DNA from 3 places in the Ottowia massiliensis genome. Region 2 is predicted to be linked to each of the others. Evidence: riboswitches for the same ligand, from Rfam matches in the RefSeq annotation. Region 2 holds a riboswitch; each other region holds the start of a gene.
What was found. A riboswitch is a leader RNA that binds a small molecule or an ion and turns the genes downstream of it on or off. The one in region 2 is predicted to bind cobalamin.
Positions count from the first base shown of each region.

Region 1: it holds a riboswitch for cobalamin, as region 2 does, so the genes downstream of both, C1720_RS00975 (TonB-dependent receptor domain-containing protein) here and C1720_RS04960 (pseudoazurin) in region 2, are expected to answer to the same signal.
Region 3: it holds a riboswitch for cobalamin, as region 2 does, so the genes downstream of both, C1720_RS10040 (ribonucleoside-diphosphate reductase subunit alpha) here and C1720_RS04960 (pseudoazurin) in region 2, are expected to answer to the same signal.

Region 1 is NZ_LT964854.1:248,909-251,101, reverse strand. It holds gene C1720_RS00980 (glycosyltransferase) at 1-198, shown strand, start outside; cobalamin riboswitch at 590-886, shown strand; gene C1720_RS00975 (TonB-dependent receptor domain-containing protein) at 981-2,193, shown strand, end outside.
Region 2 is NZ_LT964854.1:1,092,222-1,094,414, reverse strand. It holds gene C1720_RS04965 (polysaccharide deacetylase family protein) at 1-410, shown strand, start outside; cobalamin riboswitch at 714-1,030, shown strand; gene C1720_RS04960 (pseudoazurin) at 1,229-1,774, shown strand; gene C1720_RS04955 (chaperone modulator CbpM) at 2,023-2,193, opposite strand, start outside.
Region 3 is NZ_LT964854.1:2,245,019-2,247,211, forward strand. It holds gene C1720_RS10040 (ribonucleoside-diphosphate reductase subunit alpha) at 1-1,076, opposite strand, end outside; cobalamin riboswitch at 1,495-1,688, opposite strand; gene lpxA (acyl-ACP--UDP-N-acetylglucosamine O-acyltransferase) at 1,754-2,193, opposite strand, start outside.

The DNA of each region.
Region 1 (2,193 bases), 840 kb from region 2:
CTGGCCCAGGCCCTGGCCGGTGCGGGCCGCTTTGACCGCCGCGCCTGCCATGAAAGCGTCAAGCGCCGCTTCAGCCATCTGGCCATGGCCCGCGCCTACCAGCAGTGCTATGAGCGCGTGCTGGCGGGCGAAGCCCTCAATCCGGCGCCGCCCGTGGCGCAAGGGCTGGAGCCTGTGCCCCGGCGGCTGCGGGCGTGAGAGCTTGCGCCCACGGACAGCGTGCCAACAGGCTCCGAAAGACGGCGCCCTTCACGCCAGGCCCATGAACATGCCATCGCGCTGCCGCAGGCAAAAGGAAAGCAGCAAGAAGCAGCCAGCTCCCGCCCAGTCCGTTCACAACCTGCATGAGAAGGCGAGACCAAGCGCGAAAAAGGAAGAAGGAAAGGGCAGAATTTGCTTCCAAATTTGGAGCGTGATGTCCTAGTGGAACCTGCGCAAGAGCCGTTTTTCAACCCTTCAGATTTGCTCCTGTTTTCAATGCACCCTGCGGCTTTGCCAAAGCAATGGATGGAGCGCTTTCCACGCGGGCCGGCCCTTGCCGCCCTGCTTTTCAGGGTAATCCGCAGCAACGTTTTCCTTGAACAGCTTCTTACAATCTGACGCTGTTGGTGCCTGCGCTGCCGTTCTGGCGGCGCGGTTCAACGGGAAGCAGGAAGGCCCCGGAACTTCGTTTCCAAAGCCCAACCTGCGCTGCCCCCGCAACGGTAAGCGGCATGCGGCGCGGCCAGAACCTGTTCAGGGTTTTGATCGCGCTGCAGCTTCGTTCCCACCCTCGCCACGGCCTTGGCGTGCCTGCTTTGCTTGCAGGCGGCGCGCCTGCAAGCCGGAAGGCCGGGCGCGAAGGCAAGCCGCCAGCCCGGATCCCGGCCAACAACAGGTGGCCCGCGCGCGGCGCAACAGCGCTGCCGCGCGCGGGCCGTGATTGCCCTTCATGCTGGCGGGGAAGCCAGCCGGGGCTGTTTCTCAAGCTGTTTTTCCTCATGACTTCTCGCCTTTATCCGCCTGCGCGCGCTTCGGCGCTGGCCGCTGCCTGCCTGCTGGCCGCCGCCCCCGCTGTTGCCGCTGCCGCTGGCGGCCACGATGAACGCTCTTCTTCCTCTTCTTCCACCTTGCCTGACGTGGCGGTGACCACCACCCGCAGCACGCAGCCGCTCACCGACGTGCTGGCCGATTTCACGCTGATTGACGAGCGGCAGATTGCCCAAAGCGGCGCGGCCACCGTGGCCGACATGCTGGCGCGCCAGCCGGGGCTGGAGATGACGCGCAACGGCGGCCCGGGCACGGCCACTTCCGTGATGATGCGCGGCGCCGAGAGCCGCTTTATCGCCGTGTATGTGGACGGCGTGCGCATGGACTTGCAAATTGGCGGCGCGCCGTGGGAGGCGCTGCCGCTGGCGCAGGTGGAGCGCATTGAAATCGTGCGCGGCCCGGCGGCGGCCGTGTATGGCTCTGACGCCATTGCGGGCGCAGTGCAAATCTTCACCCGGCGCGCCGCGCGCGAGGGTTTTGCGCCCTACGCTGGCGTGGGCGCGGGCAGCCGGGGGCTGTGGAAGGCCGATGCGGGCTTTGCCGTCAAAAACGGCGCGGCCGATTACGCGCTGGGCGCGTCGCACGAGCAGGCCAAGGGCTACAGCGTGCGCACCGGCGGCAACCCCGACCGCGACGGCTGGCGCAACACCAACGCCAGCGCCAGCGCGGGCTATCAGCTGAGTGACCAGCACCGCCTGCAAGCCAGCGCCTTGTGGGGTCGCATGAAGGCGCAGTACGACGACTTCACTTCCAGCCCCGCCAGCTGGGCCGATGACTGGGGCGACAACCGTGTGCAAACGCTCGCTGGCACCTGGGCCGCCCAGTGGAGCCGCGCCTGGCGCACCACCGCCACCCTCAGCCACGCGGGCCAGCGCTATGAAACGCGGCCATCGCCCTACCTGAACAAAACGCGCCAGCGCACCGCCCAGCTGCACAGCGAATGGCGCGAAGGTCCGCACCTGGCCGCCGCCACGCTGGAGCGCCGCCATGACCATCTGGAAAACGACCCCATCGTCCGCAGCCGCCACCAGACCTCGCTCAATTTCATCTACGGCTTCAGCCACGGCCCGCACACCCTGCAAGCCAATTTGCGGCGCGAAGACGACAGCGACTTTGGCGGCCACACCGGCGGCAGCCTGGCCTACGGCTGGCGCTTTGCGCCCG
Region 2 (2,193 bases):
TCGTGGAAGACGGGCGCTTTCTCTACGACTCCGACTACTACGGCGACGACCTGCCGCACTGGACCTTCATCAACGGCAAATCCCACCTCATCGTGCCCTACTCGCTGGTCACCAACGACTGCCGCTACATCATGGGCACCGGCTTTGCCGCCGCCTCCGACTTCGTGGAAATGGCCTCGCGCACGCTTGACCAGCTGCTCGACGACGGCGACGACTGCGGCCGCATGATGTCCATCGGCCTGCACCCGCGCATCACCGGCAACCCCGCCCGCGCCAACGGCCTGGCCGAATTCATCCGCTACGCGCAGTCCAAGAAAGACGCCGTCTTCATGCGCCGCGACGCCATCGCCCGCAAATTCATCGAACAAGTGCCCCGCCCCGCCACCCCGGCCGACCGGCCCAACCGCTGAGCCGCCCCCGCCACCAAAGCCTGCCCTCTCCCGGCAGGCTTTTTTTGTGCCTGTCACGGCCGTCAGCGCAACAGGCGGCGGAAAGAGAAACGTCAATTTGCTTCTGAATCCATAGCGTGATGTCCTAGTGGAAAGAGCGCAAACGCTGTTTTCTACCCCTTTAATTTGCTTCTTTTTCTGAAGCGAATACCGCCGCGCAGGCGCTGGCGCCGCCTGGCGGCGGGCCGCGCTGCGCCACAATCGCCCCCGGCCGCCGCCTTGCTCCCATGCGCCATCGCATGCGAAAAGGGCGGCGGCCAGCTTGACAGGTGCCCCAAGGCTGCTTTCTTGCGGTCAAAGGGTTAAACGGGAAGCAGGTGCGCGTCTTCAGGCCATGCCGCAACGGCATGCGCCCGGGCCGCAAAGCCTGCGCTGCCCCCGCAACGGTCAGCGGAAACCAAACCCCGACAGCCAGCGCGCCCCTCGCGCGCGGCAGCCACTGCGCTTCTTGCCCTGAGCTATTCAGGGCTGGCGCGGGAAGGCCGGGGCCTCGCAGCAAGCCAGGCGCGCTTTCGCCAGAAGCCGCGCGCCGCCTGCGGCGGTCCGCAAGCCCGGATACCGGCCTGCCCTCAAGCCTTTCCGTCGGCGGCTGCGGGCGTGCGGCTGGCCGGCCAAGGCCCATGCACCTGCCATGCCGCAAGGCGCGCGCCGTTTGCCGCGCCGCCGTCCCGCATGACTTTCGCGCTGCCCGGCCCTGACCGCGCTTTTGCTCCCGCCTGCGCTGCCTTTTGGCAACCCACGCCGCTCGCGGGAGAAGCGGGCGGCCAGGAGATCAGCGCATGTTCCACGCTTTACCCCCGGCCTTTGTGGCGCAGTCCGCCCGTGGCCTCATCCACAGTCATTCCCGCCGCCATTTCCATCGCCGTTCGCGCTGGCTTTTCAACGCTTTCGCGCTCCTCGCGCTGGCCTGCGCCGCGCACGCGCCCGCGCCCGCCTGGGCCAAAACATGGGAGGTGAAGATGCTCAACCGCAACGCCACCGGCCCCATGCCCTTCGAGCCGGACTATCTGCACATCGCCCCTGGCGACAAGGTGAAATTTCTCGCTGTTCACAACGGTCACAACGCTGCCTCCATTCCCGGCATGGCTCCCGAAGGCGCGCCGTCCTTCACGGGCAAGATCAACGAGGAAATCGAGGTGGCCTTCGAGCAGCCGGGCCTCTACGGCGTGCGCTGCATGCCGCACTACACCATGGGCATGGTCATGCTCATCCGCGTGGGCGACGGCCCCGGCCCGCAGCAAATGCAGATTCCGCCCGAAGTGCCCGCCGCCGCGCAAAAGCGCTTCCACGAAATTGCCGCCCGCGCCCAGCAGGCTGGCAAGTGAGCCGCGCGCGGGTGAAGAAGAGCAGCAGGCGGCAGTGAAAAAGGGGGGCACGGAAATGGCCGGAAGGCCAGCACCGTATTTGCTCCCAAATCCATAGCTTGAGGTCACGATGGAGACTGCGCCATGCGGTATTTTTGCCCCTCTGAATTTGCTCCTGTTTTTGCGCTGAAAGTTCCGCCCCGCCTTTCAGCCGCCCACGCTGGCTGCGGCTTGGGAAAAGGGTTGAGGCCCAAGGCGGGGCGGCCGCTTTATCCGGCCTGCGGCAGCAGGCGGCGCAGGCGGGCCACTTCTTCCATCAGGTCGGCGGCAAGCGCTGCCAGCTGGGGGTCGGCGTCAAAGGCGCGCTCCAGGTGGGCGATGCGGCGCGCGCGGGTGAGGGCGGCGCTGGCAAAGCGCCAGGTGGCAGCGCTGTCGCCGCT
Region 3 (2,193 bases), 1.2 Mb from region 2:
GCGTGCCACAAATCAGGCGCCGAATATTCGGTAAAGAGAAAAACCTCTTCATTGCGCGCCGCTTTTTTGGTGAAAAGGCGGTTGTACATGACGCCGAAATGCAGCTCCCGGATTTTCTTGTCTTCGGTGGACATGGGGTTTTGCAGCAGGGCGATGGTGGTGTTTTCAGGGTCAAACGCCGAGTAGTAGCTGGTGCAGGCGCCGCCGCGCCCGGCCTGCTGGTTGGCTTTGGTGGCAAAAGCCAGCGCGCGGTAATACGGCAGTTTGCCCTGGTGCGAAATGACGCCGCCGCGCACCGGATCGCCCAGCGTGCGCGTGGAAATCATGCCGCCGATGCCGGCGCTCATGCCCGTCATTTCATACGCAATATGGTCGCCAATGGCCAGCGAATGCAGGCTGTCGCCTGCCTTGTAAACGCAGCAGGAAGCGTAGCCATTGAGCCGCGTGCCCAGGTTGATGTAATTGGGGCTGGGGGCGTTGATGCGGTTGTATGAAAAATGGTTGTACCAATTGACGATGTGCTTGAGGCGCTCTTCGCGCGGCTCGTCTTCAGCCAGCGCCATGGCCATGCGCATGTAGATGAACTGGGGCGATTCATATTCCTGCCGCGTGACGCGGTTCATGAGCGCGTATTTCTTGCGCAATTGCAGGATTTGTGAATAGGCATATTCAAAATCGCGCGCGTGATCGATGAATTTTTCGATTTGCGCGTATTCGTCTTCGCTGTAGTCCAGCTCGCGCATCAGGCCCGCTGCGGCCAGTTTTTGCTGCACGGCGCGAATGGTGGGCATGTGCGTGCTGCTGCCGTAGATTTCCTTGCGCGTGACAGCAGCGTAAAGCCGCCCGGCCATGAGGCTGTAGGGCCAGCTTTTTTTCTGCACGCAGATTTTGATGAGCTGCCTTTGCAGGTCCTGGCTGGTGGTTTTGTCGCCAAAGTGGCTCATCGCCTCCATGACGACGGAGGACCAGTCCACCCGCTCGCCCAGCTGCTCGCTGGCCCAGATGGACCAGCTGTTGACTTTGGCGGGTATGAAGGGTTCTTCGCGCCCGTCGCGCTTGATGATGGTTTTGAGCAATGCGCTCTCCCCGTGAATGGATTTGCACAAAGCCGGGGCAAGGCAGAGCTGGCGCGGACAGGGTTGGGGCCAAAGCAGGCGCGTTGGGCCAGGAGCGAAACCCGTCCGGCCCGCCGCACACCCGCAGCCGCCGACAGCCATGCCAGGCAGGCCGGTATCCGGGCTTGCGGATTGCCAGATGCCCCTTCATGAGGGCGCTGGCGCAAGGCCGCCGGGCCTTCCCGCCCCATGAAGGGGGCAGTGACCGCCTTTGCGCATGGCGCGCGCGGGCTTCAGAACCTGTTCACCACCTGTCCGTGAGCGCGAAGACGCAAGCCGGGCGCGGCCCGGAGCTGGCGCGTTTTACTTCGCTTTTGAGAGCAAATTCAGGGCCATGAAAACGCCTTTATCGCACATTCTTACGGGACCTCATACTATTGAATCAATAGCAAAAAGGGCCGGTGGCTTTCAGGGCGGTTCGACGGCCGGGTTCTCTCACGGACAGGCATTGAACGGGTTCTTGGCAGCGTTGCTGATCCGCTGACCGTTGCGGGGGCAGCGCAGGCTTGGTTTACCTGCTTCCCGTTTAACTCCGTGGCATGGCCGTGGAGCACCTGTCAGGCAGAACGCCAGCCGTCTGGAAGATGGCTGGCGAGCGGCGCGGATTGTGGCACGGGCGAAAGCGCCGCGCGGCGGCTTCAGCGCACGATGCCACGGCTGGCATTGGCGAGAAAGCCGAGCATGAGGCGGGCGTCTGCGGCCATATCGGCATCACCGCTGGCGGACTGCGCCTGGATGGCCTGCCGGGCGGCATCCAGCGGCAGGCCCTGGCGGTAGATCAGGCGGTACATGTGCTTGATGACAGCGATGCGCTCTGGCGAGAAGCCCCGGCGGCGCAGGCCCTCGACGTTGATGCCCTGGGCGGCGGCGGGATTGCCGGATGCGGTGATGAAGGGCGGCAGGTCTTGCGAGAGACGGGTTTGAAAACCCGCCATGGCGTGCGCGCCCACACGCACGTACTGATGCACGCCGGTGATGCCGCCGATGACGGCCCAATCGCCAATATGCACGTGGCCCGCGAGCTGGACGGCGTTGGCCAGGATGGTGTGGCTGCCAAGCTGGCAGTCGTGGGCGATGT